4 regions of the Arsenophonus endosymbiont of Crataerina pallida genome follow, and region 1 is predicted to be linked to each of the others. Evidence: predicted binding sites of a transcription regulator. Region 1 holds the regulator's gene; each other region holds the start of a gene.

Region 1 (2,215 bases):
TCCGTATATCATAATAATCGCGGTAATATTTTCTGGTTAATTATTTAATAACGTAATTATATTATAATGTTAATATTTATTTTTGCTATAATTTGATAACTTATGAAATAATATATTATTATTTCGGTTTAATTTTCAAATGTAATATTTACTTTGTCATACTTATTAATAAACACAATAAAACTAATCAACTTATTGCTAAAATATGGATTATTTGGTCTATACAACATGACTGAATCGAGACAGTAGAGACAGGATGCTTTTATTATGCTACAAAGCAAAAGCACATTTATAGTATGGTTAAGATCAATACCAAAAATTCCGAATCAATATACCCTATAGTTAATATTAACTTTTTCAAACTAAACAAGTTAGTATGCTATGTTAGAATTTTATAAGATAAGCCAGCCTTATGAAGATTGGTATTTTCATATTTAGGCTTCAATAACATTAGAGGATTAAGCGAATGGTTTTCGGCAAACCACACACAGACCCGACTCTTGAATGGTTTTTGTCACACTGCCATATTCACAAATATCCATCCAAAAGCACTCTTATTCATCAGGGCGAAAAAGCAGAAACACTTTATTATATTGTAAAAGGTTCTGTTGCTGTTTTGATTAAAGATGAAGAAGGAAAAGAGATGATCCTTTCCTATCTGAATCAGGGGGACTTTATTGGTGAGCTTGGATTATTTGAGGAAGGGCAAGAGCGAACAGCTTGGGTTAGAGCTAAAAGCGCCTGTGAAGTCGCTGAAATCTCTTATAAAAAATTTCGCCAATTAATACAGGTAAATCCAGATATTTTGATGCGATTATCAGCACAAATGGCTAAACGCTTACAAACAACGTCTGAAAAAGTCGGTAATCTAGCTTTTTTGGATGTTACAGGCCGTATTGCGCAAACATTATTAAATTTAGCAAAACAGCCTGACGCGATGACGCATCCAGATGGAATGCAAATCAAAATAACTCGCCAAGAGATAGGTCAAATAGTAGGATGCTCACGTGAAACAGTGGGACGTATCCTAAAAATGCTAGAAGATCAAAATCTGATTTCTGCTCACGGTAAAACCATTGTCGTTTACGGTACACGTTAATATTCTATAAACCAGTACCTACTTTTATGTAGTGTATTGGTTTTATAAACTTATTTATTGTTATTAATATACAATTAAATTATGAATATATAATTACAATAGTAATAAAAAATCGAATAGCTGAATAATGATACAACTTTAATATGATATTTGAAATTAAAAATAATCGAACTATCTATCATAAAATTTACTAGATAGTCAGAGTATAATAATCAAACCTTATTAAGTTTATTTTCCAAAAACGATTTTAATACTACCGCATTATTATGATCTTCGTCTTTGCTAGAAAAAAGAAGTATCAAACAGTCCGATTTTACTTTAAGCAATAAATGTTGCCAACTATCAGGATTATTTTCTAATTCTTCAAAATAAAGTCGCTTAAATTGAGTAAAATTTGCTGGATATTTATGAAACCATTTTCTTAAATCATTTAATGGAGCAACATTTTTATTCCATTCATCATAGCGAAGATCTTGTTTTTTAATACCTCTTGGCCATATCCTATCAACCAATACCCGATAGCCATTATTACTGGTTTTATCCGCATAAATACGTTTACAAATTATCATCTTTGTACCATTTTTTGATAATAAAAAATTTAACAAAAATTTCTTTTATTATGTTTAATAGTAGTCCTGTATCGATGATAAATACAAAAAACATATTTACTTTCTATATACTGCTTTTCCCCTATTGAGATTTACATTTCAAGCAAAATAAAACCTATTTTTCCAACGTTGATAGTTATACTTATCATTGAAATAAATAGCCAGACATGATCTAATTTGTAATAAATTAATACTTTAGAAAATTATTTAATAACTCATGTCCTTGCTCACTCAAGATGCTTTCTGGATGAAATTGGACGCCCTCAATAGGTAGTGTTTTATGCCGAATACCCATAATTTCATCAATATTTCCATCATGTAGCGTCCAGGCAGTAACCTCAAAGGTAGCGGGTAAAGTTCCAGCATCAATCACCAAAGAATGGTAACGAGTAACCTGTAATGGACGATTTAATCCTTTAAAAATACCTTGCTGGTTATGATGAATTGCAGATACCTTGCCATGCATTACTTCTCTCGCTTTGACAATTGAAGCACCAAAAGCCTGACC
Region 2 (2,215 bases), 1.1 Mb from region 1:
CGTGTTATCGAACGTATTTGCTATTTTTTTAGTCCATTATTGTAATATTTTTATAAAATTATCAGCGCCAAAAAATTATTTTTGTTAAATTAAGCCAATACTAATAAATCAACCAATAACATTTATTTCCCATAATTGTCAGATAATGATATTCATATATACACCTAATTTATAAAAATAAGGCTAATTTTTATAAATTAGGCTGCACATAGTTAATGACAAAATTAATTCATTGAGCAGATTTCCAGCACCATAACTTACATTTATCTATTATAATCAAGCGGATTAGCTAACAGGAAAAATTTCAATTTTAAATTATTAATCACCCTATTAGACCATAAATTAAAATGGATATTGCTATTGCGGTCCTTAGTAAAAAAGTGTTTTTTACCTATAGAAATTGATTTTATGATGGATTAATAATTCATAAAACTTACAATTATTAGATAAATAAATTTATTAATATAGGTTTTATGACAATATCAATATCCCAAATTTTTATGAATACGTTATAAATATCAATGAGTTATGATGTTATTGCTCGTTTAAAGTAATCCGGGGAAAACAGATTTAGTGCCTGTAATGATAAACTCAATTCCAAGTGACATTAATAATAATCCCATAATACGAGTAATAACATTAATTCCCGTTTGACCTAAATATTTAACGAGAATTGTTGCTGAGCGAAAAAGTAACCAACAACACAAAGCAAAAAAGATACACGTTAGCGATAGACCAACTAAATTTTGCCATCCTAACCAACGAGAAGACCAGACAATACATGAACTAATTGCTCCAGGCCCTGCCATTAATGGTAATGCTAAAGGAACAACTCCAATACTATCACGAATGGCAGTTTCTGATTTTTCCTGTTTATTCTGCTTATCTTCACCTATTCGACCACTAATCATAGACATAGCAATGGCTGCAATAACTATTCCGCCAGCAATACGAAAAGAATCAATAGAGATACCAAATAATTTTAAAAAAACCTCTCCCACCAATAACGAAATACATAAAATAATTGCCACAGAAAAATTAGCCACTAAATTAGTGCGGTTTCTTTCTGTCACAGATTGATAATTAGTCATACTAATAAATACAGGCAAAATTCCTATCGGATTAACTAACGCAAAAAGACCTAAAAAAAACTTAATATAATTAGGAAGATCCAGTAAAGTACCAACCACAATTGAGTCCCTCAATCAAATATTAACGCTTAGCTAAAAATTAATTATTCAAAACAAATAATGTTTAGCCTAGCAGGAAAAACACTTTATCTTAGCGTAGCATACTTATCTAGCTAAAATTCAAAAACTAATTCCAATAACAAAATAAGTTTCTAAATTAAATACCATACAAAATTTTTCTAACTTAATTCTTCAATATTTACTTATATTGCTAATTGAAATTATTCTTATATAACTTATTACTGAATTGATTCAGTATGCACTTTTTTTGATAAAGATCACTTTAGCGCTATTTATAAATGGTAAGCTATATATCTATTGAGTTCTCATAAATATAATGAGCGTTTTTGCTTATTTTTATAATGTGAATTTTTTAAGTCAATTAGCTTACTAAAAACTAATTAGCACTTATATAATATGACACCTCATATTTAATTATATTGCTCCTAATCTAGGCTAATTGACTAAAAAAATTTAACATTTATTAGCAACTGTCTTGAACGTTAAAATTATGGAGAAACGTGATGGTACGACTCATTCCATTCTTCGTTCTTTCTGAGCATCGCGTTCAGGATAGTCAGCAGCTTGCGCATACAGGCGACCAGCGCCACTTTTTTGGCTTTTCCCGCTGCAAGCAGACGCATGTAAAAGGCTTTTATCACCGGATTAAAGCGAGTTGCTACAAGCGCGGCCATATAAAGTGCTGTTCGGACTCCGTCCCTTCCGCCAAATATGGTTCGCCGACCACGCATGGTACCCTAGTCCCGGTTTATGGGGGCAACGCCTACAAGCGCGCTAATAGCTCGCCTCGAGAGGCTGCCCAGTTCGGGAAGCTCCGCCAACAACGCAGCAACTGTCATGGTACCAACCCCTTTAATGCTGCTCAGCCTAGCGGCCAGATCCTTAAAGTGGTTCCTTATGTGGTTGTTCATATCCTCATCGATTCTGGCAAGTTCATCTTCCAGCGCCTTGATGATGATGTTGATGCTTTTTCTATTCTGTGGATGTGCGGTATACAGCCTATT
Region 3 (2,215 bases), 620 kb from region 1:
TAAAAGCACAGAACTTGGTAACTCAACTTCGGCAATTGGCTGCTTCATGGTACGTTCAATATTGCGTAGTAGTCGACGTTCACGATTATCGACAAACAAAATAGCACGCCCAGCTCGACCTGCTCGACCGGTACGACCAATTCGATGCACATAAGATTCTGCATCCATCGGTATGTCATAATTAACAACTAAACTAATACGTTCAACATCTAGACCACGTGCTGCGACATCGGTGGCAATTAATATATCAAGACGGCCATCTTTCAAACGCTCTAAAGTTTGCTCACGTAGAGCTTGATTCATATCGCCATTTAGAGCCGAGCTATTATAGCCACTAAGTTCAAGCGCTTCAGCAACCTCTAATGTGGCATTTTTAGTGCGTACAAAAATAATTGCCGCATCAAAATCTTCAGCCTCCAAAAAACGAACTAATGCTTCATTTTTACGCATGCCATAGACAGACCAATAACTTTGGGTAATGTCTGGACGCGTCGTCACACTGGATTGAATGCTGATCTCTTTTGGTGATTTCATAAAACGACGGGTAATACGACGGATCGCTTCCGGCACTGTGGCAGAAAATAGTGCCGTTTGATGCTCGGTTGGGATCTGACTCATGATATTTTCAACGTCTTCAATGAACCCCATACGTAACATTTCGTCCGCTTCATCAAGAACCAAGCCACGTAAATGGGATAAATTTAGCGTCCCTCGTTTCAAGTGATCTAATAAGCGGCCCGGAGTTCCTACTACAATTTGCGGGCCTTGCCTTAGTGCGCGTAGTTGCGAATCGTAACGCTGCCCACCATAAAGTGCGACTACATTTACTGAACGCATGTGTTTGGAGAATTCACCCATGGCTTCCGCAACTTGTACGGCTAACTCACGCGTTGGTGCCAACACTAAGATTTGAGGGGCTTTCAATGTGATATCTATATTATGTAATAGCGGTAAACTAAAAGCGGCGGTTTTACCACTACCGGTTTGTGCCATACCTAATACGTCACACCCATCTAATAAATAGGGGATACATTGCTGCTGGATTGGCGATGGTTTTTCATAACCAAGGTCATTTAGTGCAGAAAGAATCGGTGTTGATAAACCTAAATCAGCAAAAGAGATTTCAGTCTCATTAATCATGCAAAAGTGCCTCATTTATTATGGCGGCCAGTTTACATAACTCTGCGAAAAAAATTTCGGTCATTTTCATTTAAAATGTGAACTGGCTCAAATTATGTTATTAAAAGAACAACAAGCCCTCATCACAATCGATGAAGACTTAAAAAAGCAGTGATGATATGTTCGTCGCTACTGTTAGCCTGATTCTGAAAGGTCGTCTTGTGCCTGACCTAACAAAGCCAGTTCCAACAGAGCATAGCGGTGCTCAACAAAGCTATGTGCATTGCTAGCTACCGTAAGCTTGAATAACGCTATAGCGTTATCATTATCCCCCAGACTTAGGTAATATTTACCTAAATAGAAGTTAGTTTCACTAAGATGCTCAGCGAGCGAAGTGTTATCTGTTGAATTCTCTTTCAGACGAACTATCAATGTTTTTTCACTGATTTTACCTAAATAGAATTCAACTATATTCCAGCCCCATTGCCCTTTTTCCGCTTGGTTATAACGAGATAACAAATTGGCTTGCGCCATTTTTGGTTTTATCTCTTTCTCCACTAAATAAAGCCATAAGCTGCGGAAAGGATCATTTGGATCTTGTCGATAATACGCCAGCAGATCACCCTGCGCCAATCGATATCTCCCACCATAATACAGTGCAATACCCCGATTCATACGCGCGAAATTGTAAGTTGGATCAAGCTCTAAAACAGAATCAAACGCTTCATAGGCAGCATCAAAATTGCCTGCCTGTGTAAAATATATTCCCAGAAAATTAAAAACTTCCGGAATATCAGGACGTATAGCTAGCGCCATGGTAAAATCATTGCGCGCTAACGCCCTCAATCCGAGACTATCATACAACACACCGCGTTCATATAAAAGCTGTGCATATTCATCATCGGACAACGACCGGCTCGCAAGGATCTGTTCCATACGAGCCAATATTACTTCTTGTTGCAATGTGGGTTGCAATGGGACAGCAAAGACTTCATTTTTACGCCAGTTTTCACTGCTGCAACCGACAATATAAACAATAGCAGCAGTATAAAGCCAGCGCAGAAAAGAATTCATTTCCTTCTCCCAAAGACAGAAA
Region 4 (2,215 bases), 650 kb from region 1:
TTGCCCAATAAAAGAACCGGCAATTGTCGCTTCATGCCAGGGTATACCAATCAAATAGGCAATTAGCGCAAAGATCCAGCCTAAAATCAATTCTAATGATAAGCCTGGTATATGGATCCAGCCACCAATCACCGATAAAATACCGTTAAGTAACGCTATCAATGCAACAAATGCCAGCAACATCGCACCGACATTTAGAGCAAGTTGCATGCCGGAAGAAGCGCCAGTGGCGGCAGCATCAATAATGTTAACTGGGCGTTCTTCGCCGCTCGCCACACTGACCATATTCACTGCATCGTGTGTTTTCTCTGTCTCCGGTACCATCAATTTGGCAAATAACAATCCCCCCGGTGCTGCCATAAAAGATGCTGCGATCAGATATTCCATTGGCACCCCCATTTGCGCATAGCCGGCCAATACCGAGCCAGCAACCGAAGCTAATCCACCACACATAACAGCAAATAATTCAGAGTTTGTCATGGTGGCAATATAGGGTCTGACAACCAAAGGCGCCTCTGTATGACCGACAAAAATATTAGCGGTCGCTGATAGTGACTCAGTACGTGAGGTGCCTAATATCCATTGCAAAAGTCCACCTAAGATTTTGATAAAAAACTGCATAATACCAAGATAATAAAGTACGGCTATCAATGACGAGAAGAAAACAATGACCGGTAAGACACGTAAGGCAAAAATAAAACCACCACCGCCAAACAGTTCAAACATTTTATTAGAGACTAAACCACCAAAGACAAAATCCATGCCAACTTGTCCATAACCAATCACACTAGAGACTGCATCTGATACAGTTTCCAAAGTGCGGCGACCGGCAGGGATATAAAGAACAAATGTGCCAATTGCCATTTGAATAACAAAAGCACCAAATACGGTACGGAATTTAATTGCCCGACGGTTACTGGAAAAAATGATAGCGATGAAAATCAATACTACCATCCCTAGCAGGCTCATAATGAGTTGCATGAATAATATCCCTGTGTATTATATAACAAATGAAAATTTATATAGTTTAAAAAATAAACTGCCAGTTTAATGCGCAGACATTATAACGATTTCTCATTAATAACTGACAGTCGGTATCACAAATAATCATAACGAAAAATCACGAAAAAATAAATTTTGCGACACATATCACTTACGAAAAGCGATATTGCCGGCAAAAATTATCTAAAAAATACCATAATTATAATTAAATAACTTATTGGTATGATTATTTAGCCATATTAGTCTGCTCTTTTTTAATATTAAAGAGTTGCAAACTATTGTTATAAAGCTGTGTTGCAATTTCCTCTGCTGACTCTTGCCGAAGGTTACATAGTGCCTCAAATACCAAACCTATTCTTTCAGGACGATTAACCTGCCCCTGAAATCCAGCTAATGGCATATCAGGGGCATCAGTTTCAAGTACTAATGACGACAGCGGCAATTGCGCAGCTACTGCTCTGGTTTTCTTAGCCCGTTGATAGGTGATAACGCCACCAATACCGATAAAATAACCTAAACGGATAAAAGCATTCGCTTGCGACAAACTGCCTGCAAATCCATGAATGACTCCCTTTTTCGGCACGTCAAATCGTCTTAATAAAGCAGCTAGTTGATCATGACTTTTACGCGAATGAAGAATAACCGGTAAATCATACTGTTTAGCCAGCTGTAATTGCTGGATCAGCAATGCTTGTTGTTGCTTAACCGCAGCATTAGTAACAAAATAATCTAAACCTATTTCACCAATAGCAACACATTTATTGCTGTTTTGCTGCAATAATGCCACTAATTTAGCAAAATGATCAGATAAAAAATCTGCGATATACAAAGGATGAAAACCTAATGCGGCATACAAATGCGGATATTGTTGTGCCAGTGAATATACTCGCTCAAAATTCTCAATACCAACCGCCGGGACAATGATATCAGTCACGCCAGCTTTCACCGCGCGTGAAAAACTATCTTCAATATCATGGATAAAAGGAGGAAAATCAAAATGACAATGGGTGTCAACGAACATCAATGGCTAATCCTTCATCACCTGATTTTGGTTCTTCATCTTGTTGATTCGAAATTATCTCCGCAGACAAAGATGCCGAATTAGCAACCTGATTATTTTCAATAGAATACGGGTAAGATGCTAAATTATCAGTAGAAAAATAGTGTTTTAAACTAGTTAAAAAATAGCTGCCACATTGACGCCCAATATGAT

The links. The regulator CRP, encoded in region 1, controls carbon source genes, mostly activating them, when cyclic AMP is high. The targets are predictions, from matches to a motif close to ATGTGANNNNNNTCACAT.
Region 2: a site for CRP is predicted at 1,457-1,474, ahead of AACL31_RS11435 (YchE family NAAT transporter). Genes of this name have one in related genera too.
Region 3: a site for CRP is predicted at 1,216-1,233, ahead of yrbN (protein YrbN). Genes of this name have one in related genera too.
Region 4: a site for CRP is predicted at 1,138-1,155, ahead of AACL31_RS09235 (NupC/NupG family nucleoside CNT transporter). Genes of this name have one in related genera too.

Annotation. Positions count from the first base shown of each region.
Region 1 is NZ_OZ026540.1:1,061,835-1,064,049, reverse strand. Features, by position in the region: gene crp (cAMP-activated global transcriptional regulator CRP) at 467-1,099, shown strand; gene AACL31_RS05345 (DUF488 domain-containing protein) at 1,312-1,668, opposite strand; gene AACL31_RS05340 (aminodeoxychorismate synthase component II) at 1,895-2,215, opposite strand, start outside.
Region 2 is NZ_OZ026540.1:2,114,631-2,116,845, forward strand. Features, by position in the region: gene cls (cardiolipin synthase) at 1-45, shown strand, start outside; gene AACL31_RS11435 (YchE family NAAT transporter) at 546-1,190, opposite strand; partial or broken gene AACL31_RS11440 (IS110 family transposase) at 1,700-2,215, opposite strand, start outside.
Region 3 is NZ_OZ026540.1:439,168-441,382, reverse strand. Features, by position in the region: gene AACL31_RS02350 (DEAD/DEAH family ATP-dependent RNA helicase) at 1-1,140, opposite strand, end outside; gene yrbN (protein YrbN) at 1,133-1,204, opposite strand; gene nlpI (lipoprotein NlpI) at 1,315-2,193, opposite strand.
Region 4 is NZ_OZ026540.1:1,711,958-1,714,172, reverse strand. Features, by position in the region: gene AACL31_RS09235 (NupC/NupG family nucleoside CNT transporter) at 1-981, opposite strand, end outside; gene AACL31_RS09230 (TatD family hydrolase) at 1,229-2,023, opposite strand; partial or broken gene AACL31_RS09225 (patatin-like phospholipase family protein) at 2,013-2,215, opposite strand, start outside.